3 regions of the Staphylococcus condimenti genome follow, and region 3 is predicted to be linked to each of the others. Evidence: riboswitches for the same ligand, from Rfam matches in the RefSeq annotation. Region 3 holds a riboswitch; each other region holds the start of a gene.
The links. Region 3 has a riboswitch for S-adenosylmethionine ahead of A4G25_RS09250 (methionine ABC transporter ATP-binding protein). Riboswitches for the same ligand answer to the same signal wherever they lie in the genome.
Positions count from the first base shown of each region.

Region 1 (8,489 bases), 1.2 Mb from region 3:
TTCTTTGCAGGTAAACGTTTTGTGCCGATTATTACATCTCTTGTAGCAATCGTGACAGGGATTGTATTAAGTTTTGTTTGGCCGCCTGTACAAGATGGTTTAAACAACTTATCTAATTTCTTATTAGGTAAAAACTTAGCATTAACGACTTTTATTTTCGGTATTATTGAACGTTCTTTAATTCCGTTCGGTCTGCATCATATTTTCTATGCGCCATTTTGGTTTGAATTTGGACATTATGTTAATGAAGCGGGCAACTTAGTACGTGGTGACCAACGTATATGGATGGCGCAATATCAAGATGGTGTTCCATTTACATCTGGTGCATTTACAACAGGTAAATATCCATTTATGATGTTCGGTTTGCCGGCAGCAGCATTTGCGATTTATCGTCAAGCCAAACCAGAACGCCGTAAAGTAGTCGGTGGGTTAATGTTATCTGCTGCTTTAACATCATTTTTAACGGGTATTACTGAACCTTTAGAATTCTCATTCTTATTTGTCGCACCGATTCTTTATGTGGCACATGTTATTTTAGCAGGTACTTCATTCTTGATTATGCACTTGCTGCATGTTCAAATCGGTATGACATTCTCAGGCGGATTTATCGACTACATTCTATATGGTTTATTATCATGGGATCGCTCAAATGCATTATTAGTTATTCCAGTAGGTATCGTGTATGCTGTAATTTACTACTTCTTATTCACATTCTTAATTAAAAAATTAAACTTGAAAACACCAGGTCGTGAAGATAAAGAAGTTGAAAGTAAAGATGTTTCTGTTAGTGAGTTACCGTTTGAAGTATTAGAAGCAATGGGCAATAAAGAAAATATTAAACATCTAGATGCTTGTATTACGCGTTTACGTGTAGAAGTCAGAGACAAAGAATTAGTAGATGTAGAAAAATTAAAACAACTTGGTGAATCAGGTGTGCTTGAAGTCGGTAATAATATGCAAGCGATTTTCGGACCGAAATCTGATCAAATCAAACATGATATGCAGCAGATTATGGATGGCAAGATTACTTCTCCAGCTGAAATAACTGTTACAGAAGATGGAGATGTCGAAACAGCTGAAATTGTAGCTGAAGGCGGCGCATTGATTTACGCACCGATTACAGGTGAAGCGGTTGATTTAAGTGAAGTGCCAGATAAAGTCTTTTCTGCAAAAATGATGGGTGACGGTATCGCAATCAAACCTGAAACAGGAGAAGTTGTTGCACCGTTTGATGGTACAGTTAAAATGATCTTCCCGACTAAACATGCTATCGGTTTAGAATCTAAAGATGGCATTGAACTTCTGATTCACTTCGGTTTAGAAACGGTTAAATTAGAAGGAGAAGGTTTTGAAATCTTAGTGAAAGAAAATGAAAATATCATCTTAGGTCAGCCATTGATGAGAGTAGATTTAGATTACATCAAAGAACATGCAGATGATACAATCACTCCGATTATTATTACAAATGCAGGCAGCGCAAATATCGAAGTCTTGCATACAGGAAAAGTAGAACAAGGTGAAAAGTTAATTTTGATCAATAATTAACATACTGTGAATTGAAAGGGCAATCTGATACAGGTTGCTCTTTTTTGTATTTAGCAGACGACGTATAATCAACACTTTTAAAAAATTGTTCGGTTTCTTTTAGAATAGGCGTGGTAATATATATAGGTAAAACAAGCATTTTAGCATTAAAAGTTTCTTTTTTTACAAAGAAGCGATAGAATATGTTTAATTAAGCACAAGGAATGGTGAATTATATGGCAAATAACGATAAGCCACAGCGTTTCTCATTGAGTGAAACACGTTTTATGAAATTTATCGGAGGCAAGAATTTGTTATTTGGCTTAGTCATGTTGATACTTATCGGTATTACGATTTTTATTTTTGATAAAGTCTCATACATATTCCAGCCTTTTGTGATTATTTTTAATACCATAGCGGCACCTGTTATTCTAGGACTCATTCTCTTTTATTTATTTAATCCGATTATTAATCTTATGGAACGTTATCGTATACCAAGATTATGGGGAATTATTATTTTATACTGTGTCGCAGCAGCAGTCATTGCATTGATTGTTAACTTATTAATTCCTATTATCGGCGGTCAAATTAAAACTTTCAGTCATCATATGCCGCGATATGTTGATAAATTCAATGATATTGTTGATCAGGTGACGAGCATGTCGAAAGGTACAGGATTATCCAACTTTTACGGTCAGATTCAAGATCAATTAGATAAGTTTGCTAGAAAAGTACCAGGGATGGTTTCAGATTATTTTGATGGATTCGGAACAAAAGTGATGTCGTTTGCTGAAGCGGTTGTTAATGTCGGAGTAGTTTTGGTTACAACACCATTTGTACTCTTTTTCTTCTTAAAAGACGGTCATCACTTTAAAGAAACAGCAATTAAAATCGTACCGCCGAAATTCCGTCAAGATTTTCATGAAGTGATTGAAAGCATGAGCTTGCAAGTAGGTTCATACATTCAAGGACAAATGTTTGTATCATTATGTATCGGTATTCTGCTGTTTATCGGATATTCGATTATCGGATTAGATTACAGTTTAGTGCTTGCATGTATCGCAGCAGTAACAAGTGTAGTGCCTTATTTAGGTCCTACCATTGCAATTTCACCTGCGATTGTCATTGCATTGATTACTTCACCGATTATGTTATTAAAATTAGTAGTTGTATGGACATTAGTTCAATTCTTTGAAGGTCACTTCATTTCACCTAACGTAATGGGTAAAACTTTAAAAGTCCATCCATTAACAATTATTTTCGTGCTTTTATGTGCCGGAAATCTATTAGGTGTTGTCGGTGTAATTCTAGCAATACCAGGTTATGCTGTCTTAAAAGTGTTAGTGATGCATCTCTTTGATATCTTCAAACGTCGCTATAACCGTTATTACGGTCAGGATTCGGAACCTTATGAAGTATCAAGCGAAGAGTGGAAAGATAATCCTAACAACGAAGTACGTTAATACAGGAAATCAAACAGGCAATGACACTTTTGTTAGGTGTGATTGCCTGTTTTTACATTTTTAAAATTTTAGGAATGTGGTATATTTCTATTATGTAGTTTGGAATTATTTGTTAACAAATGAATCAAATAATTAATTTCTGATAAAATAAGAAAAGAGAATTGAGTGAAAAAATGTCAAAAGAATTAAAAAGCCGTCTCCTGACAATTGCGAAAGTGGTTTTTGCGACCGTATTATTCATTATCGTTGCCTCCATTTTGTACCAAGAGGTTTCTAAAATGGATTTCAAAAAGGCGTTTATTCTTTTTGAAAAATTAAACAGAGCAGAATTAACAGGTGTATTTGCGTTAGGCGGCGCCTCTATCTTACTGCTCAGCTTTTATGACTTTATTATGGTACGTACCTTGAAATTGAAAATATCAGCAGGGAAGATATTCAGAATCAGCTATATCATTAATGCGCTGAACTCCATTATTGGTTTTGGGGGTTTCATTGGTGCAGGCATGCGTTTGGCCATTTATAAAAATTACACTAAAGATACCAAAACACTGATGCATTATATATCATTAGTTTTATTATCTATGCTGACAGGATTAAGTTTTTTATCTATTCTTGTTGTAACGCATATCTTTAATGCCTCGCATCTTCTAGATAAATATCAGATTGTACATATCATGATGTATATCGTGGCCTTATTCTTGCCGGCCTTTATTATTTTCACAATTAAGAAACCCGTGCAAAAAAATCATCGTTTAACAGGTGTCTATTTAACACTGGTTTCTGCAGTTGAATGGATTGCAGCAAGTACTGTCTTGTACTTCTCATTACGTGTTGTGCATTTAGAGGTACCTTATACATCTGTAATTGGTATCTTTATTATTGCTGCAATTGCAGGTCTGATCAGTTTTATTCCAGGTGGATTCGGTGCCTTTGATGTCGTGATTTTAGTAGGACTGAAATATTTAGGGTTACCTGAAGAAAAAATAGTTTTAGGCCTCTTAATGTATCGTTTTGCGTATTACTTTATTCCGCTTTTAATTTCAATGATATTATCCATTTTTGAATTCGGAACATCTGCAAGACGTTATATTGAACAATCTCGTTACTATACACCGGCTAAAGAAGTTACATCGTTTTTATTCTCATATCAAAAGTCAATGTTCTCTAAAATTCCTTCATTATCTTTAGGTTTACTCGTTGCGTTGACGAGTTTAATGTTCTTGTTGAATAACGTATCGATTATTTATGATGGATTATATGATCCTAACCATATGTTTTATTATATTATCGTAACGATTCATACGAGTGCTTGTTTAATTTTAATGTTGAATGTACGCGGTATTTTCAAACAAAGCCGACGCGCTATTTTATTTGCACTCGTTGCGATTATTTTAATATTCGGAATCACGCTCTACTTGAATACATCGATATTGTTGATGTTTTGGCTCGTTGTTTTATTTGCATTGCTGGTTTACTCATTCAATAAAACAACAATTTTAAAACGCCCATTACGTATGCGTCATATTGTAGCGATGTTTATTGTCAGTGCACTGATGCTGATTTTGAACCACTATGTCATTAAAATCGTGCTGAATGCTTTAGATGCCTATAAAATTGAGCTGGATACGTCTTTATTGCGCTATTATCTATGGATGACTGCGATTGTTATCTTTATCATCGTCGCATTTATTGTATGGTTATTTGAACAAGCTTATTCTAAAGCACGTCCAACACCGGATTTTGAGCGTTGTTCAGAAATTATCGAACAATATGGCGGCAACTATTTAAGTCACTTGATACACAGCGGAGACAAAGATGTCTTTATGGATGATTCACAAGAAGCATTTGTTATGTATCGTTATAAATCCAATACACTGGTTGTATTAGGAGATCCTATCGGTAATCCAGCACGTTTCAATCATTTATTGGAATCGATTTATGATTATGCACTTACAATGGGTTATGAAATCATCTTCTATCAAGCAAGTGATCGTTATATGCCTTTATATCACGATTTTGGTAATCAGTTCTTTAAATTAGGTGAAGAAGCGGTTATTGATCTGACTACTTTTACGACATCAGGCAAAAAACGCAGAGGTTTCAGAGCAACCTTAAATAAAATTACAGATCAAGAAATTGAATTCGAAATAGTAGAACCGCCGTTTTCAAAAGAAATGTTTGCTGAGCTTAAACATGTCAGTGATGCATGGTTGGATGGCAAAAATGAAATGCATTTTTCTGTAGGTCAGCTTACAGAAAGCTATATCTCAAAAGCACCTGTCGGTATCTTGAAAGAAAAAGACGGCCGAATTATTGCATTTTGCAGTTTAATGCCGACGCACTATAACGATTCCATTTCAATTGATTTGATCCGCTGGCTGCCGGATGTTGATTTACCGTTAATGGATGGTTTGTATCTGCATATGCTGTTATGGGGTCAAGAACATGATTATAAAGCGTTCAACATGGGCATGGCGACACTTTCTAACGTAGGCCAAACTGAATTTTCATATTTGAATGAACGTATTGCCGGTCGCATTTTTGAACATTTTAATAATTTATACCGCTTCCGAGGTTTAAGACAGTATAAAGAAAAATTCAAACCGAATTGGGAACCGAGGTACTTAGTGTATTCAAGACATAGTTCGCTTGGACAGAATATGGTCAAAGTACTTCGTGTCATCCGTTCTAAAAATTAGCAGCTTAATATTAAACCTGATTGTCTGAATAAAGGCAATCAGGTTTTTTGCTTTAGAAAGATTGACTATAATCAAGCTGCTTTATTAAAAAAGTGTGAAGCCAGGATAAATTTATTTAAATTTCAGAAAAATATGAATAGTCTGTTGACAACCGACAAGATAAGTTTTATACTCTGAATTAAATTAAATAAAACTTATCCAGAATGGTGGAGGGACTGGCCCGACGATACCAGGCAACCTATTTAAGTTAGGTGCTAATTCCAGCAGGTGAAGACCTGAAAGATAAGAGATCTTTAAGTCTATCTTTTCAGGTAGGCTATTTTTTTATGTTAAATAAGGAGGAAATGGAACATGACAAACGATTTTAAATTTGAGACATTACAATTACACGCAGGACAAGAAGTGGATTCCGCTTCAAATTCGAGAGCAGTACCAATTTACCAAACGACATCTTTTACATTTGACGACACACAGCACGCAGCAGATTTATTTGGTTTAAACGCACTGGACAATATTTATTCTCGTTTAACGAATCCTACCGTAGCAGTATTTGAAACACGTGTAGCGGAATTAGAAGGCGGTTCTGCAGGGGTAGCCGTATCTTCTGGTATGTCAGCAATTACGTATGCAGTACAAACTGTTGCTGAAGCAGGAGATCATATTGTAGCAAGCTCAACATTATATGGCGGTACATTCACATTATTCAACCATACTTTGCCAAAATACGGAATCGACGTTTCTATTGTCGACAGCAAGAATTTAGATGAAGTGAAAAATGCGATTAAAGATAATACAAAAGCTATCTACATCGAAACTATCGGTAATCCTGAAGGTAACGTAGAAGATGTAGAAGCATTAGCGGAAATTGCGCATGAAGCAGGTATTCCTTTAATCGTGGATAATACATTTGCTTCTCCCTATTTATTCAGACCGATTGAACACGGTGCGAATATTGTAGTTCATTCTGCAACTAAGTTTATCGGCGGCCATGGTACTTCTATGGGCGGGGTTGTTGTAGATGGCGGCAACTTTGACTGGAAACAAAATGATAAATTCCCTGGATTGACAGAACCGGACCCGTCTTATCATGATTTAGTATTTGCGGATGCTTTTGGTGAAGCGGCGTTAGCATTTAAAATCAGAACAACATTATTACGTGATACAGGTGCTTGTTTGTCTCCAATAAATGCTTTCTTATTACTTCAAGGTTTAGAAACATTATCTCTCAGAATGGAACGTCATGTTGAAAATGCTGAGAAAGTGGCTGAGTTCTTGAATAATCATGAAAAAGTAGAATGGGTAAAATATGCAGGTCTGCCTACAAGCGAGTATTATGATTTAAAAGAAAAATACCTTCCTAAAGGTGCATGTTCTATTTTCACTTTCGGTGTCAAAGGCGGTTATGATGCAGGTATCAAATTTATCGAGTCCTTAGAATTGTTCTCATTGCTTGCGAATGTAGGGGATGCGAAATCATTAGTGATTCATCCTGCTTCTACAACGCATGCGCAATTAACACCTGAAGAACAATTATCTGCAGGTATTACGCCTGAAACAATTCGTATTTCTGTAGGACTTGAGCATATTGATGATATCCTTAATGACTTAGAAAAAGGATTAGACGCAATTTAAAATGCTGTTTACTGAAGGAATTCCTATTCTGCCTGCATTAAAAGCGGAACATACCGCTTTTACAGATCAACGGATTAGTAAGGGGTTGAATCTGTTGATTGTTAATTTGATGCCGATTAAAGAGGATGCTGAAAGACAACTGTTACGTTTATTCGGACAAACGGATCATTCAATTAATGTTGATTTTATTTATCCTGTCACACATCAAAGCCGAACTTCTTCTAGTGAACGTGCTGCGCAGTATTATAAGGAATTTGATGATATTAAGGATCATTATTATGATGGTTTGATTATGACAGGTGCGCCTGTTGAACATCTTTCTTTTTCTGAAGTAGATTATGTTGAGGAATTGAAAGAAATCTATGATTGGTCTGATACGCATGTGAAACAGCGTATGTTTATTTGCTGGGGCGCACAGTTTGCGCTGAATTATCGATATGGGATTCAAAAAAGGATGTTCCCTGAAAAGATGACGGGCATTTATCGTTATCATATTATGCAAGAACATCCTGTATTAGAGGCGATTCCTGAATACATTATTCCGCAATCGCGCGGGTCTTATATGGATCCTTATGAGGTGATGGGGGAAGCGGATTTAGATGTGATTACGTATAGTCCTTATACGGGAATGGATTTTATCTCTAATCAAGCGCAGACGGATTTATATATCGGCGGTCATTTTGAGTATGAAGCGGATACGTTGCTGAATGAGTATGTGAGAGATAGAGAGAAGAATGGGGAAGCGGCTGCTAAACCTAAAAATTACTTCCGTGGAGACACACTTAAACCACTGCCAGCATATTGGATTCCATATGCACAGCAATTATTTCAAAATTGGACTGATATGATGGAAAAAAATAGATGGCGCCATGATGAAATTAATATTTTAGAATGATAATAGATTGTTTATAAAGAAAATATGGTAAGAGAGTCAAAAACAAGAGGCTCTCTTACCATATTTTTATATTGCTTATTGACTTTTTTGCTGCTTGATTGCTTCGCGTTGTTGTTCTTCTTCAGCAAAACGTTCAGGATTCTTTTTATAAAAGTCTTGATGATATTCTTCTGCTTCATAAAATTCAGAAACAGGTAAAATTTGAGTGGCAATCGCTTTATCTCGATCAATCGTAGATTTTAGTTCTTCAATATATTGTTCTGCAGTTTCACGTTG
Region 1 is NZ_CP015114.1:472,334-480,822, reverse strand. It holds gene ptsG (glucose-specific PTS transporter subunit IIBC) at 1-1,545, shown strand, start outside; gene A4G25_RS02465 (AI-2E family transporter) at 1,761-2,987, shown strand; gene mprF (bifunctional lysylphosphatidylglycerol flippase/synthetase MprF) at 3,161-5,686, shown strand; SAM riboswitch class I at 5,878-5,975, shown strand; gene A4G25_RS02455 (O-acetylhomoserine aminocarboxypropyltransferase/cysteine synthase family protein) at 6,038-7,318, shown strand; gene A4G25_RS02450 (homoserine O-acetyltransferase/O-succinyltransferase family protein) at 7,320-8,213, shown strand; gene msrA (peptide-methionine (S)-S-oxide reductase MsrA) at 8,289-8,489, opposite strand, start outside.
Region 1: linked by a shared signal. The riboswitch ahead of A4G25_RS02455 (O-acetylhomoserine aminocarboxypropyltransferase/cysteine synthase family protein) and the one ahead of A4G25_RS09250 (methionine ABC transporter ATP-binding protein) in region 3 are both predicted to bind S-adenosylmethionine.

Region 2 (8,489 bases), 740 kb from region 3:
AGTGGCTTGTTCTTTTGTAAAACACCAGATAAAACTGTTTTTCGTTTTAAAGACGGACAGTATGCTTTAAGGGAGGAAATTGATATGGCAAGAAAGGAAGATACTTCACAAAAAGAAAAGAAAAATAAGAAAGTAAAACCGTTGTGGATTGTAATTAGTTTTGTTGTGCTTATTGCAATTATGTTGATACCGACAGGCAATAGCATACCAGTGATGGCTAAAGTTTCATTGGCAATTCTCGCTTTCGCAGTTATTATGTGGGTGACCGAAGCGGTATCTTATCCTGTTTCATCTACAATGATTGCAGCATTAATGATTTTACTGCTTGGATTTAGTCCAGTACAAAACCTTGCTGAAAAATTAGGTAATCCAAAAGCAAACGGGGCAGTGCTGCATGGTAGTGATATGTTTGGAACTTCTAACGCTTTGAAATTAGCATTTAGCGGTTTTGCTACACCAGCATTAGTACTTGTGGCAGCAGCTTTATTCTTAGCAGCAGCAATGCAAGTGACAAATCTGCATAAACGTCTTGCATTACTTGTTTTATCTATCGTGGGTAATAAAACAAATCGTATTGTAATCGGGGCTATTTTAGTATCTATTGTACTTGCTTTCTTTGTACCGTCAGCAACAGCACGTGCAGGAGCGGTTGTGCCAATTCTGTTGGGTATGATTGCAGCATTCAAAGCTTCAAAAGAAAGTAAGCTTGCAGGTCTATTAATTATTACAGCAGTTCAAGCAGTGTCTATTTGGAATGTAGGAATCAAAACAGCAGCAGCTCAAAATATAGTAGCAATCAACTTTATCAACCAAAGTTTCGGACAGGATGTTTCTTGGGGACAATGGTTTTTATATGCAGCGCCATGGTCCGTACTTATGTCGATTGCATTATACTTTATTATGTTGAAAGTCATGCCGCCAGAACATAAAGAAATTGAAGGCGGTAAACAGCTTATCCGTCAAGAATTGGATAAACTTGGTCCGATTACTTCGCGCGAATGGCGTTTAATCGCAATTTCAGTGTTATTGTTATTCTTTTGGTCAACTGAAAAAATCTTACATCCAATCGATTCATCTTCTATCACACTTGTAGCAATGGCTGTTATGTTGATGCCGAAAATTGGTGTAATGACATGGAAAGAAGTAGAAAATAAGATTCCATGGGGAACAATTATTGTCTTTGGAATTGGTATTTCACTGGGTAATGTATTGTTAAATACTGGCGGAGCGCAGTGGTTGAGTGATAAAACATTCGGCTTGATGGGCTTGCAACACATGCCGTTAGTAGCCACTATCGCACTTATTACATTATTCAATATCCTAATTCATTTAGGATTTGCGAGTGCAACAAGTTTATCATCAGCATTGATTCCAGTCTTTATTTCATTAACAACAACTTTGCATCTAGGCGATCAAAGTATCGGATTTGTGCTTATTCAACAATTCGTTATTAGTTTCGGATTCTTGTTGCCAGTAAGTGCACCGCAAAATATGCTTGCATATGGTACAGGTACATTTACAGTTAAAGACTTCTTAAAATCTGGTGTTCCATTAACTATTGTAGGTTATATTCTTATTGTTATTTTCAGTATGACGTATTGGAAATGGTTGGGACTTATTTAAAAAGTGAAGTTCGGTAAAATAATAAATATTAATTTTTAGTAATATAAGAAGCGCACAGACAGTTAAAAAAACTAGTCTGTGCGCTGTATTGTTTAAAAAACAAAAAAGCAAACATATAACGCTATATATTCAAAGAAAGTCAGTAAATACATATATTTTAACCGTAGTTTTACACCAATTGGAACTTCCCATTTCGGATAATGTTGTTCATAATAAGTGATTTGCAGTAAAAACAACCCTATTCCTAGAGGCAACAACATAAGACCGATACTGACTGGATATGAAAAACCAATTTTACGGATAAGATGTCCGATAATCATTTGAAATAAAACGATAATGGCTAAAAAAATTCCTAGATAGACTGTCATTTTACCATGCGCACTCCTTTAATTAAGATCAAGAATAGGAATTGTAATACTGTCATCAAAAAGATAAAGAATACACCTCGAGTATCAAGCAAAGTCATCACATCACGGAAGATGGATAAGGGCTGGTTGACTAAATAGACTGTGTGCAAGCGTAAAAATCGGCCCATGAAAATGCCTAAACTATTTGTGAAAACCAAGATGATTACAATGAGGTAATTAAACACGGGTTTATCTGTTAAATGCAGCAGTTTCATATAAATAAGTGCATATAAATAAAGTGCAAATAGAACACCTGATACTAAGAATGTAAAATACATCCATTCCGTTGGACGTGCACCATTATAAATGTTGAAACCAAATTGATTGATATGAATGAGATCTGTAACCATATAGAACGTATTTGGAAGTATCAAGATAAAGATTACAGTGAATACAATAAATAATGGCCATTCAAATGTTCTTTTAGGTAAAAATAATGGAAGCAGTAGTGCTAATTCAAAAGGTATATATGCTAAAAAGAGATTCAGTGCCATAAAACCATAAAAATGATTTAAAGGAAAAGTTAATAATAATAACAGCACAAAGAGTATTCTAGCAATATAGCGAGATTGCATAATTGATGCCTTCTTTCTACGATCGTAACGAATAATTTTAAATTTATATTAGTCATATTGTAATTTGGATCATTCAGACTTATTTGTTTATGTTACAGAGTTTTGAACATGATATCAATTTAAAAGGACAGTAAATACCTAACTAAAGTGTTATATAAAAGTGATGGATTTTGAATTTTTAATTTAGGGAATAACACAAGAAATTGCAATATTGCTATAAAATGTATCTATTGAGCGTTAGGGAGACTATGGTGTATAATGGGTAGTCATTAAAAATTTAGGTGCAAATAAGCAATAAAGGAGGACATCATGAGTAAGCAATTAATCACATTATATTTTAATATATTTCTTGTTTTCTTAGGTATCGGATTAGTTGTACCAGTATTACCAGTATATTTAAAAGATCTTGGTTTAAATGGAAGTGATTTAGGAATTCTTGTTGCGGCCTTTGCATTGGCCCAAATGGTTATTTCGCCATTTGGTGGTAACTTAGCAGATAAATTAGGTAAAAAATTAATTATTTGTATTGGGCTCGTTCTTTTTTCCGTTTCGGAATTTATTTTTGCAATGAGCAGCAATTATACTTTATTAATTATTTCAAGAATTATCGGCGGTTTCAGTGCAGGTATGGTAATGCCGGGGGTTACTGGAATGATTGCGGATATTTCTCCTGCTAAAGATAAAGCGAAGAACTTCGGATATATGTCAGCCATTATTAACTCAGGATTCATATTAGGCCCCGGACTTGGCGGTTTTATGGCAGAGTTTTCACACCGTTTACCGTTCTATTTTGCAGGAACTTTAGGTATTGCAGCTTTCATTTGTTCGATCTTTTTTATACATGGTGCAAAACGTCAAACAACAGATGGTTTTACTCACTTTGAACCGCAAGAATTGGCTAAAATCAATGTTAAAGCTTTTATCACACCAGTGATTATTACTTTTGTATTAGCTTTTGGTCTATCAGCGTTTGAAACATTATTCCCGCTTTATACAGCAGATAAAGCGCACTATACACCTAAAGATATTTCAATTTCAATCACTGGAGGCGGAATTTTAGGTGCTGTTTTCCAAATCTTTTTATTTGATAAATTTATGAAATACTTTAAAGAATTGACATTCATACAACTCGCATTATTTTATTCAGCTTTAGTCTTATTCTTTTTAATTATTGCACATAGTTATTGGTCTATCATGCTTATCAGCTTTATTGTATTTATCGGTTTTGATATGATCCGCCCAGCAGTCACTAATTATTTTTCAAACATTGCAGGAAACCGACAAGGTTTGGCTGGTGGGTTGAACTCGACTTTTACCAGCATGGGTAACTTTATTGGACCTTTAGTTGCAGGAATCTTGTATGATTTTAATTTTGAATTTCCATTATACATGTCGATTGCTGTCATGTTATTAGGAATATTTATTATATTTGTTGAGAAAACGATTAGAGAAAAAAATAAACTCAAAAAGGTTGATAATAAGGCTTGAAACATAGATTGTTTCAGCTTTATTATTCACTTTTATTTTTCAGAAAAATTAAAAATTTAATTGACGGTGTTTATTGATAATGATAGGATAAAAATAATTCAATTAATCAAACTCTTATCCAGAGTGGCGGAGGGATGTGCCCGACGAAGCCCAGCAACCATCGTATAACGAAAAGGTGCTAATTCACATTAAGCGAAAGCTTATAAAGATGAGAGAAAGTAATTAAGACTTTCTCTTTTTAAAGGGAAGGTCTTTTTCATCGTGATGTAAGAGTGGATTAAATTGGAGAACTCTTACATAGGATGGTGTCCATAGATATGAAAAAATTAATAAGCGTCTTAACTTTAGTAGTGATTGCATTTACGCTTTCAGCTTGCGGTCAAAGTAATAGTGCAGAGAATAAGAAAATAACAGTGGCAGCTTCTCCTGCTCCTCACGGTGAAGTATTAGAGCATGCGAAAGAAGAAATGAAGAAAAAAGGGTACGACTTAGAAATCAAAGTCGTCAATGATTATAAAGTGCCTAATAAATTGTTGGATAAAGGTGACGTTGATGCTAACTTATTCCAGCACGTACCTTATTTAAACGCAGAGAAAAAATCTCATGGATACAAAATTGAAGAAGTAGGCAAAGTATTTACGACACCAATGGGTGTATATAGTAAAAAATATAAAGACATTAAAGATATCCCAGAAGGTTCTACGATATATGTTTCAAATAACCCTGCCGAAGAAGGACGCTTCTTGTCATTTTTCGTTAACGAAGGTTTAGTGAAACTTAAAAAAGGTGTCAAAATTGAAGATGCTAAATTTGATGACATTGTTGAAAATAAAAAACACCTGAAATTTAATAATCAACAAGGTGCAGAATTCTTACCGAAAACTTATAAAAGCGGAGAAGGTGCAGCTGTGATTATGAACTCTAATTACGCAATGGACAATGGTTTGAAACCTTCTAAAGATGCGATTGTTATGGAAGATAAATCATCGCCGTTCGCGAATATTCTCGCAGTAAAAGAGGGTCATAAAAACGATAAAAATTCCAAGAATTAATTAAAGTCTTGCAATCTAAAGATATGAAAAACTTCATTGAGAAAAAATATGGAAAAGATGTAGTTCCATATGAAGCAAAATAACTGACAACTTGGAGGTAATCAAATGACAAAATTAGGAATTATCGGGACAGGACGTGTAGGCAGTCAAGTATTAACGGACGCACAATATTTAGGAATCTTTTCAGAAATAGTTTTGATAGATACGAATGAAGATTTGGCGAAAGGTGAGGCTCTGGATCATCGTCATTTACAAGGGTTGGGACATACACACCATGTCGATATTTATAGTGGTAACTATCAAGATTTATCAGATGCAGATATCGTAATCGTATCGGCAAGCGCGCCTTCTACGCCAGAGATGGCAGATAGAACGTTATTGACGCGTGCGAATAGTTTAATCGTACATTCAGTTTTTCAACAATTATCTGAGGTTAATCAAGAAGCAGCCATTATTTTGATTTCGAATCCAGTAGATGCTATGACATTGATTGCACAAGAAGCGGGTTACCCAGCACATAAAGTCATTGGAACTGGAACAAATTTAGAGTCGTCGCGTTTTCGTACTTTAATTGCAGATCATTACAATGTGGATCCTAAGAGTGTTGAAGCATTTGTATTAGGTGAACATGGATCCCATGCAGTACCGATTTGGAGTCGAGTTCGTATTGCTGGTATTGAATTGTCTGAATTTGAAACATTAACCAAAAGTACACCGATAGATAAAAAAGCAGTTTCAAAACGCATAGATGAAGTGGCCTTTGAAGTATTCAAGAAGAAAGGCTGGACCAATTCTGCTATTTCAAGATCAGCTGTTCAGTTGGCACAAGCAATTTTATTAGATGAACATACAATTGAACCTGTCAGTGCCTCTGTAAACGGAGAATATGGATTAACAGGTGGAGCGCTCAGCTTATTATCTTTAATTGATAAGAATGGTATCGCAAAACGTTTGCCAATTTCATTGCACCCTGACGAGCTTCAGCAGCTTAAAGATGCACATACATTTATTAAAGAAGCTGTAGAACAAGCGCATAAGGAGATTGAAAATATATCATAAGCAACAAGCTTGTAAGTTTTGTTGAATGTTTGTAACATAAAAGAATTAAAAAACTAGGGAAAATTACGTACTTTACTTTGATAGTTGTGAAGTACGTATTTTATTTTGAACAAAGCGCTTGAATAACAACGATGAAAACAGTTACATAAAAAAGGTATGTCACCATTTCAAAAGTATCGTTTGTGTTACATTTATTACGTATATTACATTTGGTTTAAATAGCATACCACATAAAGATTTGGCATAGTTTCTGTGTTAATATTGTAAACACAATGATAGAACTATGAGGGAAGTAGAATGAAAACAGTTATTTTATGGATTTATGCTGGCATTCTGACTTGTTGTCTGGTATTTCTACTTGTCTTAGTATCTAATGAATCAGAACTTGCTAAGTTCCAAAATAGCGTTTCAACGTTTATGCAAGGGGAACAAGTTTCTTCAAGCGATACAAAAGATAGTGGAACGCCGCCGACTTATAGTGCGGTTGCAGGAAATAACATCAATCATCAGACACATTCAGAAAGTAAGCAACATACTGAAAAACAAAATGCAGACAAGACATTTGTAATCTCACTTACATCTGTCAACTTGAAAATGAGTCACTATTTATTTGAAGACCTTTCGTCACAAGGTGCCCATGACACAAGACTTCGCTAAGTGCGAATGTTTACATAATGTCAGGCGCCTTGTTTTTTTGTCTAAAATTTTAATATAGTACTATAAGTTCCTTTTAATGGATTTAAAATGCTATATTTGAATTGTGAGGTGAATGACATGAAACAGAAGAAAACGAATGCAATGCGTATACTTGAAAATGAAGGTGTTGATTACGAAGTGCGCACCTTTAAACTAGGAAAAGAACATTTAGAGGGGAAAGAAGTCGCTGAATTGATAGGCGCCTCTTCAGAGCAGGTGTTTAAAACGCTTCTTTTTATTAATAATAACCATGATCCTTATGTGTTTGTTATTCCTGTTGAAGGTAACTTAAATATGAAACATGCAGCTCAAGCGGTTGGTGAAAAGAAGCTGCATCTATTACCTCTATCAGAGCTTACTAAAGTAACAGGATATATAAGAGGCGGTTGTTCACCTGTAGGCATGAAACATTTATATCCTACTGTAATTGATGCGTCTGCTGAGCAGCAGAAGACCATCTTTGTCAGTGCAGGACATCGTGGTGTTCAAATGGAAGTAAATGTTGAAGACTTAGCTAAGGTGACAAAGGCAAAAATAGCAGATGTAGCAAATCATCATGTTAACTAAGGAAGATGGACAAAAGTTCATCTTCTTTTATTTGTCACAAAATGATTGTTTTTGAATGAAAATGAAAGTTTTTGGTTGAAATTTGTAAGCGGAAACATTATAATAAAATAGAAATGAGGTGGCGATATGATTACTGAGAAACGATTTGAAGTCATCATTAACTTATTAAAAGAAAAAGAATTTCTCACTTTGCAAGAGCTTATTAAAATGACTGGATGCAGCGCTTCTACTATTCGGCGCGATTTGTCTAAGTTACAGCAGCAAGGTAAATTGCAACGTGTGCATGGCGGTGCAACTTTGAAAACAACGTCTCTTAATGAGCCGAAATTATCTGAGAAGCAAGTACGCAATACGCAAGAAAAAAGAGAAATTGCTAAAATTGCGGCCATGAAAATAGAAGATAATGATTGTATCTATATTGATGCAGGATCTTCAACATATGAAATGGTTGAGTATATCACTGCAGAGAATATAGTTGTTGTAACTAATGGCTTAACGCATGTTGAAGCATTATTGCAAAAAGGATTTAAAACAATCATTGTCGGCGGAGATGTGAAAGCTAACACACTTGCTGCAGTAGGACCAAAAGCAATCGAAACTATAAAAAGGTATCATTTCGACAAAGTGTTTATCGGCATGAATGGTGTTGATTTAGAAAAAGGATTGACCACACCTGATGAGCAAGAAGCTTATGTAAAAGAAACGGCGATGAAATCTGGTGCACAGATTTATATATTAATTGATTCATCCAAATTCGCGCATACATATTTTGCTGATGTTCAAATACCGCAAAATAAACATGCTTTGCTTTTAACATCTGAAAAAGCACTTCAACGTCAAGATATTAAAGCATATCGCAATCGATTTGTAATAAAAGGAGGACAATCATGATCTATACAGTAACATTTAATCCATCTATTGATTATGTAATGAAAGTTGATGGGTTTAACACTGGTGGTTTGAATCGAGCAGCTGCCACTTATAAATTTGCAGGCGGTAAAGGAATTAATGTATCACGTGTA
Region 2 is NZ_CP015114.1:1,178,886-1,187,374, reverse strand. It holds gene A4G25_RS05990 (SLC13 family permease) at 85-1,623, shown strand; gene A4G25_RS05985 (hypothetical protein) at 1,716-1,991, opposite strand; gene A4G25_RS05980 (DUF1361 domain-containing protein) at 1,988-2,605, opposite strand; gene norA (multidrug efflux MFS transporter NorA) at 2,915-4,093, shown strand; SAM riboswitch class I at 4,205-4,308, shown strand; partial or broken gene A4G25_RS05970 (MetQ/NlpA family ABC transporter substrate-binding protein) at 4,411-5,228, shown strand; gene A4G25_RS05965 (lactate/malate family dehydrogenase) at 5,251-6,204, shown strand; gene A4G25_RS05960 (hypothetical protein) at 6,502-6,861, shown strand; gene ybaK (Cys-tRNA(Pro) deacylase) at 6,979-7,467, shown strand; gene A4G25_RS05950 (DeoR/GlpR family DNA-binding transcription regulator) at 7,594-8,358, shown strand; gene pfkB (1-phosphofructokinase) at 8,355-8,489, shown strand, end outside.
Region 2: linked by a shared signal. The riboswitch ahead of A4G25_RS05970 (MetQ/NlpA family ABC transporter substrate-binding protein) and the one ahead of A4G25_RS09250 (methionine ABC transporter ATP-binding protein) in region 3 are both predicted to bind S-adenosylmethionine.

Region 3 (8,489 bases):
TGATATTATTGACTTGTTCTTTTGATAAAGCAGGAAGATCAGAAGCTTTGTTGACATTAGTTTGTATTGTTGGATCTGGTCCAATCATTTCATCTGTTGCATTTGTGCTGGAAGTTGAAAGTTTTGATGATTGAGAAGTTAAGTCAGGTGTTTGAGGTTGGGGAGTTGAAACAGTGACATCAGGTTTTGGAGCGGGATTGTTTATAGCAGCTTCATTAGATGATTGGGATTGATTGTTATCTGCTTCAACGTTTTGATGCGTATCTTGTTCTTGTATTGTTGATGATTCAGTGTTGTTTGTGTCTGCAGTTACTTCTTTTTGAGGTTTTGGTTGAGTATTATCTTGAGCAGGTACAGCAGGTTTTGTTGAATCAATTGTTTTTAAAGCGTTATCTGGGTTGTCTGATGAGTTTTCAACTTTATTTGAAGTATCTGTTTTGTCTTCTTGGATGGTATTTGAATTCTGAGTGGGATTAGTTGTTGTTCCAGTAGCATTTAAGTTAGCGGATGTAAGGTTTGGATTTTTTTCATCTGCGGTTGCTGTTTTTGGTGTTTCTTCAATAGAACCTTGTGCAGGTTGCGCATTTTGAGGTGCAGAATCTGAAGTTTGGTGATCCGAGGATAACACAGTTGTATCAGGATTTATATTTTCAGTGCTTGCACTTGCCTCATGAGAATAGCCTAAAAAGAATAAGCTGCTCACAATAATGGAGGCTGTCCCTACAGAAAATTTTCTGATTGAATATTTGTTACGGATGTTTGGTAGAAAATCAAAGTGGTTTTTTCTTTTTCTCATTTGTTGTTCTCCTAGTATTCTGTTTTGTGTTAATTTAAATAATTTGAAAGTGACATGATACGAAGTATAAGTTGTAGAATGTCTTTTGTTACGATGAGTAAATATGTGAGGTTGGAGCTATAAGTTACGCTTTGAAATTAGAAAGTGCATTTTAAGATGAAGATGGTCTCCAGAAGAAGTTTAGTGTGTGAAATGAAAATGTTTTTGTTTCGATAAAAAGATGTTTAATGGACTGGGGATAGAAAATAGGGTGTCTTTGTGGAATTTGTATAGCACCATCATCTCCTTTGAAAAGAAAGTGAATAGTCATCTGTTTAACTATTAAAATCATCCTATCACAAAATTTCTGTAATGTGAATATTAATTTAAAATAAAATTTATGAGGATTTTTGAAATTAAGATTAATTAAATAAGTGATTTTAAACAATGGATTTACTAATAATATCAAACGAAAAAGCAATAATACGTGATTATAAGTACTATGACAGAGAAGGCTATTAACGCAACTTGAATTTCAAATTAAGCTTTTAAATTTTTTTATCTCCATTCATTTCTCTTTATTGAAACGATTTTTAAATTGTATTCTAAGGTGATAAGGTGAACGTAGAATAGGCAAAGGAGCGAGAATGGATGAAAGTGTCAGCAGAAGTCAGATTTACAATTACTTTGATATTAGTATTTGGAGTAGGGTTTATAATACAGAATTTCTTTACAACAAATAGTTGGGTGAGTTTTCTTTTCGAACTTGTTATCAGCGTAATAGTTGCTTTTGTTTTAACATTATTAATCAATTTTATTTTTGAAAAAATGGAAAAGAATAAAAATAGTAAATGAACTGATTTTGAGTAGATTTATCATTGTGTTGAAAACTTGCAAACGCTTACCGCTCTAGTGTTTAGAATTAAGTTGAAATTAACAATTTTCTAAAAATTAATGTTGACTTTTTCACTCAGTAATGTAATATATGGAATATAAATAAATGAATTGAATACATAAACTCTTATCCAGAGAGGTGGAGGGACAGGCCCTACGAAACCTCGGCAGCAGGATCAGCGATAAAAATGATTACTGTGCCAATTCCTACAGCGGAGCTGTGAAGATGAGACGAGCCGATATATTATTCCGAGGACTTGTTTCATTGTCCCCGGAATTTTTATTTTTCAAAATAAAAATCTAAATAGAGGCAAAATTCATTTATTTCAAATTATCAGAGGGGGCTAATCAATGATTGAGTTCAAGGATGTCATAAAAACATTCCATAAGCGCTCAACAGAAATTCAAGCTTTGAAAGATGTCAGTTTTACCGTAGAACGCCAAGAAATCTATGGTGTAATCGGCTATAGCGGCGCAGGTAAAAGTACATTGATCAGAATGGTGAATAAGCTTGAAGATGTAACGTCTGGAGAAGTTATCGTCGATGGACATCGAATAGATCAATATAGCAAGAAAGCACTACGCAAAGTCAAAAAGAATATTGGCATGATATTCCAACACTTCAACTTGTTAAATTCAAAAACGGTATTCAGCAACGTGGCAATGCCGCTTATTCTTGAAGGCAAGGACAAAAAATACATAAAAGAGAAAGTAGAGGAAATGCTTGATTTCGTGGGTCTTGGAGATAAAGGTTCACAATATCCGAACGAACTTTCAGGTGGTCAAAAACAAAGGGTGGCAATTGCACGTGCACTCGTGACAGATCCTAAAATTTTATTATGTGATGAAGCAACAAGTGCCTTAGACCCGGCAACAACTGATTCTATCTTACAACTTTTAAAACGCGTCAATGAAACATTCGAAGTCACAATTTTATTAATAACGCATGAAATGAGTGTTATTCAAAAAATTTGTGACAAGGTTGCTGTGATGGAACAAGGGCGTGTGATTGAAAAAGGAACAGTGTTAGATGTATTCAGTCATCCGAAAACTAAAACAGCTAAGAACTTTGTTTCAACTGTTATCAGTACTGATATCAGTGAAAAAATGATACATCAGTTGCCGACAGATGAAAATTATCAAGATGTGAAAGTGTACATGGAAGGCTCGCAATTAGGTTTGTCAGTTATCCAGACATTGATTAAAACATTCAATCTAGATGTTAATGTGATTTACGCTTCTATGTCTGATATTCAAGATACTTCAGTTGGTTATCTAACATTGCGTATTAAAGGTTCTGATGAAGAAAAACAACGCGCATATGATTATTTGAAACAACATCATATCGAATATGAGGAGGTTGGATAATATGCTAGGTTCATCATTAGATTCATCGCAATTATGGGAAGCACTCTATCAAACATTATTGATGGTTTCGATATCATTAGTAATTGGTGCATTAATCGGAATTCCGCTAGGCATACTGCTTGTTGTAACTAAGAAAAACGGAATATGGGAAAATGTCGCAGTTTACCATATTTTGAATCCGATTATTAATATTTTCCGTTCAATTCCATTCATTATTTTGTTAATTGCGATTGTGCCATTCACAAAATTAATTGTTGGAACATCCATCGGGACAGCAGCAGCGATTGTACCTTTAACTGTATATGTGGCACCTTACATTGCACGTTTAGTTGAAAACTCACTGTTAGAAGTGGATTCAGGTGTAATTGAGGCAGCACACGCCATGGGTGCTTCACCTTTCCAAATCATTCGTTACTTTTTAATGCCGGAAGCTTTAGGTTCATTAATTTTAGCGATTACAACTGCAATTATTGGTTTAATCGGTTCAACAGCTATGGCTGGTGCAGTTGGCGGTGGCGGTATCGGTGACTTGGCTTTAGCTTATGGTTACCAACGTTTTGATACAATCGTCATCATTATCACAGTGGTTATCTTAGTTATTATGGTTCAGCTGATTCAATCTCTCGGGAATGTATTGGCTAAGAAAATTCGCAGAAACTAATCAAACAAAGGGGTATTTAGGATATGAAAAAAATATTAGTATTGTTAATGGCGTTAGTTGTTGTACTTGCTGCATGCGGTGGCAATAAGAAAGATGATAAAACAGTAACAGTAGGGGTAGCATCAGATGACACAAAAGTATGGGATAAAGTAAAAGAACTTGCGAAAAAAGATGGAATCAACGTTGAAATCAAGAAATTCTCTGATTACAACGTACCGAACAAGGCGCTAAACGATGGGGATATCGACATGAACGCATTCCAACACTTCGCATTCTTACATGAGTATGAAAAAGCAAACAAAGGCACACATATCACACCAATCCGTACAACTGTTTTTGCACCATTAGGTATTTATTCTAAGAAAGTCAAAGATATTAAAGACTTGAAAAAAGGGGCTAAAGTTGTTATTCCTAATGATGTTTCCAACCAAGCACGCGCATTGAAATTATTGGAAAATGCAGGTTATATCAAACTTTCTAAAGACTTCGGTTTGAAAGGCAGCAAAAAAGATATCGTTGAAAACAAAAAAGATTTAGATATTAAAGCAGTTGATGCACAACAAACAGCACGTTCTTTAGATGACGTAGATATCGCAGTTATTAATAACGGTGTTGCGTCAAAATCAGGATTAGATCCTAAAAAAGACCCAATCTTCTTGGAAAAAGATGATACAAATACTTCTAAACCTTACATCAACCTTATTGCTGTAAATGATAAAGACAAAGATAACAAAACATATAAAAAAGTTGCTGAGTTGTATCATTCTAAAGAAGCAAGAAAAGCATTGAAAGAAGACACTAAAGACGGTGAAAAAATCGTTGACTTGTCACAAAAAGAAATTAAAGAAATTACAGACAGCTTAAAATAAAGTAAAAGTTTAAACGGCCATTCCTAGAGATAGGGATGACCGTTTTTTAATATAGCAAGCACAAGTTTTGAAGATTTAAGAGCTTAGTGAAATAGTTTAAAACATAAAAAAGCTTCGACTCAGTATTCTGAATCGAAGCTTTTTAGTAGCGGAGAAAGAGGGATTCGAACCCCCGCGAGCCGTTAAGCCCCTGTCGGTTTTCAAGACCGATCCCTTCAGCCGGACTTGGGTATTTCTCCATGCAATATTTAACACAAGATTTATTATATAAGAAGATGACCTACCCGTCAACAAGTTTTTAATAAAAAAATCAAAAACTTTGAATGTATTTCAAAAAGTTAATACAAGACAAAAAATGGGTTACGGTTGCCAGCTTTATAAATCGGGTAATTATTTAATGTTATGTCAAAACTACCAATTTAGGAGTGCTACTATGATGGAAGAATTATATTATGGAGACCATGAAGAACAATTAATTGATATTTATCCAGCACCAGATACACTAGCTGAACATGATGATAAATGGCTCGTATTAATTCATGGCGGTTACTGGAGACAACAATATGACCGCTCATTAAATGATAAGTTAATAGAAATGCTGACAAAAGAAGGATATAATGTTGCGAACGTTGAATATCGACGGGGAGAACATGCTTGGCCGATACCTGAAGAGGATACTAAAAAAGCACTTCAAGCTTTCAAATCATCTAGATTTGTTGATAATCAAGAAATTATTTTAATCGGTCACTCTGTAGGCGGCCAATTAGTCTTGAATAATGCAGATGAAGCTGATCGCGTTATTGCGATGGCACCTGTAACTGATGTGCCGTACACAAAAGAACAAGGACTAGGAAGAAATGCAGTAGAGGAATATTTTGGTGATATCACAGGAGCAGCACTTGAAGCAGCATCTCCAATGTCACGTTTACCATTAAAAACAAAAACTTTAATCATTCAAGGTTTTAATGATAGCGGTGTGAAAGTAGAGTCTACCTTAGCATATGTGTCTCAAAATGAAGAAAACACAATTGATTTATATGCGTTCGCGCATCTAGGGCATATGCAATGTCTTGAACCTAAAGGCCGTCATATCGATTTAATGCTTGAATGGATTGATCATAAAGACGAAGAGAATTAAAGCATTACTATTTTATTAGGTCGCACTCAAATAAGAGTGCGATTTTTTTGCTTTTTATATAATGCTACAGAATTTTTTATTGTATACTGTATGCATTAAAAACAGTTAGAGTCTCCCATTTGTTAAAAAGTATTTTATTTTTTGAGAAAATAGTATATTATAATAATGAAAAGTGAGAGATTCGGGATTAGTTTTTCGAATGAATCATGTGATTAGATATAAAACCAATCCATTTTTTGAATACTTTGAATTCTCATTTTGCCACAACCATTCTTCGTTTGACCACTTTATATTTTCTTTCTAATTTTTTACCTAAATATTTATAAAATGATATCAGGGGGGACCTCAATGAATTATAGCTACAGTATTATTAAATCATCAATTTGCAAGTTAGATTTAACCAAGGATGAAGATTATGTACATGTGTATTTCGTGCTTTCAGGTAATGTAAAGATGCTGAGAAAAGGAAAGACACTTATCTATAAAACTGGAGAATTTTTTATTCAAAAACCAGATAAGATACCTTTGGAAATAGAGGTTAATAAGGGCTGTATTATCTATTTAGCAATTCATAAAAATTACTTTGAAAAATATTACATGAAGAACACCTTGAATACTGAAAATAATTTTGAGATTCATCATCATATTAAAGACTCATTTATGAATATAATTAGAAATATGTATGAAAAAAATTATTTGGAAGCGGATATTTGTTTTATTAAGATGTTGAACTATCTGCGTGTCTATTTAGAAATCTTCGATAACTATTTGTTCCGTCCTACTTTAAGCAAAACAATCAATGAAATTATTGAATATATCAACGATAATTATAAAGAACCTCTTAAATTGTGCGTGGTCGCTAGAGAACTCTTCTATAATGAAAGCTTTATTTCTAGAAAATTCAAGGAAGAGATGAATGTGACTTTTACAGAGTACCTTACAAATGTAAGATTATGCAATTTAGCTGAATACCTAATAGTAAGAGGAGAGGATAATGGCATTTGGGAGGAGTTCGGTTTTCCAAGTCAGCGTGCCTTTTTAAAGAGGTTCAAAGAGACCTACCATATGACGCCTAGAGAATTTATTTTAAGCACTCAATATTACCGAAATCCTCAGCATGCGATTACTGAATCAGTTTATACAGAAGTGATGAAGTATTTACAATATGATAAATCATCAGTTAATGAGATGTCTTAGTGTGTCAATTGACGTTACATTATGATGTCTCTGAATGTAAATCTGGAGACTGCACAAATAGTTGTTTGCTTTTTATTATTTGTAATAGCAGTATCTAATCAACTATTGCACATTTTGAACTTTAATATTATCAAGCTTATTTATCTAACTGTTTCTTTAAAAATGGTTTTTCAAGGGTTTCAATTAGAAATAGCTTAAGTGAAATTTTAAGAATAACATTCCCTTGGATATCAATAAGGTTAAATACGATAAAATCTTAATATTATAATACTCTAATTAGGGTATAAGTTATTAAACCAAGAAAAAATAATGCTATTTTATGGGGGAATGAAGAATCATGAATGTAAAAGTAACTGACCTTTTAAAAAAGAGATTAAATAAACTTAATAAGAATTTTAAACATTTCGGCGATGATTTAGCTTATCTTACTTTGACAAGTCGCAATGATGGCACTTTAAAAGATTTGTTAGGCATTCAATTATTAAGAAATTCTGATAGCGAAACAGTAGCAAGAGAGATTGCACGTTTGGATTTAGCTATTTTAAACAATAATGAATTAAATAATATTATCAAGTTGAAGTCGGTATATGTTCAAGATTTCGAACAGAATCCTACTGTCGAAGAATCAAATGCAGTAAAAGCGATTAAACGAGATATTGAGGATAACTTGAACAAAATTGTAAACCCGCCTAAATCATGGACGTACACTGTTGCAGAAGATGCGAAATTACATTTTGCTGCGATTTATGTCGATGTACAAGCTAAGAAGAAATTTGAGCTGCCTGAAACAAAAACTGAATTCTTAAAACTTTATCCAGAATTAAAAGAAGGAGATCTTGTATATAAAAGTATTTTCCGTCACCGTGAAGCTCGTGATTACTCTATTGAAGAAATTATTGAACCTAGATTGCAATCAGCTGTCTTTAATCCGATTTTAGATAATAACTCTGATATCTATATTAAAAAAGGTGACATTGAAGAATTATATAAGGGTAAATATAAAGATTTCAAAGTCCAAGTTTATTTACAAACTTATGAAGTAGGACAAGGTCCTGAGCCTGAAGATGTGGAAATTGATGAAGATGTAATTGAAACAGTTGATTTTGAACCTGATGAAGTAGAAGCAACGATTGAAGTGGATGAAATTGTGAAGGATTCTAAGTCAAAAAAATCTAAATCAGATGAAAAGAAAGAAACTAAAAAGGCTGATAAGAAATCAAAAAAGAAAAAGAGCAAGTCTGATAAATCTGGAAGTAAAAAAGGTAATAAGAAAAAAGACTCTAAAAAGAAAAATAAAAATTAAAAAAACAAATCTAATAATAACGAGATATTTGGGGGCTGGGACATAATTCCAGTCTCAAATAAAAGCCGGTGAAAACTTTAAAAGTTTTCACCGGCTTTTTTATATAAAATATACATATTATTTCAAAAAAATAAAGGCCTCGCTTATAATTAGAGAATAACCACAAACCCAAATCATAGGAGGACCTTTATGTATAAAAATTATAACATGTCTCAAATCTCTCTGCCACTGACAACAGAATTTACGTTTTCCGAAAGTGATACTGCCAGCATAGTTAATGAAAT
Region 3 is NZ_CP015114.1:1,915,203-1,923,691, forward strand. It holds gene A4G25_RS09240 (YSIRK-type signal peptide-containing protein) at 1-796, opposite strand, end outside; gene A4G25_RS09245 (hypothetical protein) at 1,427-1,630, shown strand; SAM riboswitch class I at 1,794-1,902, shown strand; gene A4G25_RS09250 (methionine ABC transporter ATP-binding protein) at 2,021-3,037, shown strand; gene A4G25_RS09255 (methionine ABC transporter permease) at 3,039-3,698, shown strand; gene gmpC (dipeptide ABC transporter glycylmethionine-binding lipoprotein) at 3,722-4,567, shown strand; tRNA gene A4G25_RS09265 (tRNA-Ser) at 4,717-4,806, opposite strand; gene A4G25_RS09270 (alpha/beta hydrolase family protein) at 5,001-5,705, shown strand; gene A4G25_RS09275 (helix-turn-helix transcriptional regulator) at 6,054-6,902, shown strand; gene A4G25_RS09280 (hypothetical protein) at 7,240-8,205, shown strand; partial or broken gene A4G25_RS12875 (IS1182 family transposase) at 8,395-8,489, shown strand, end outside.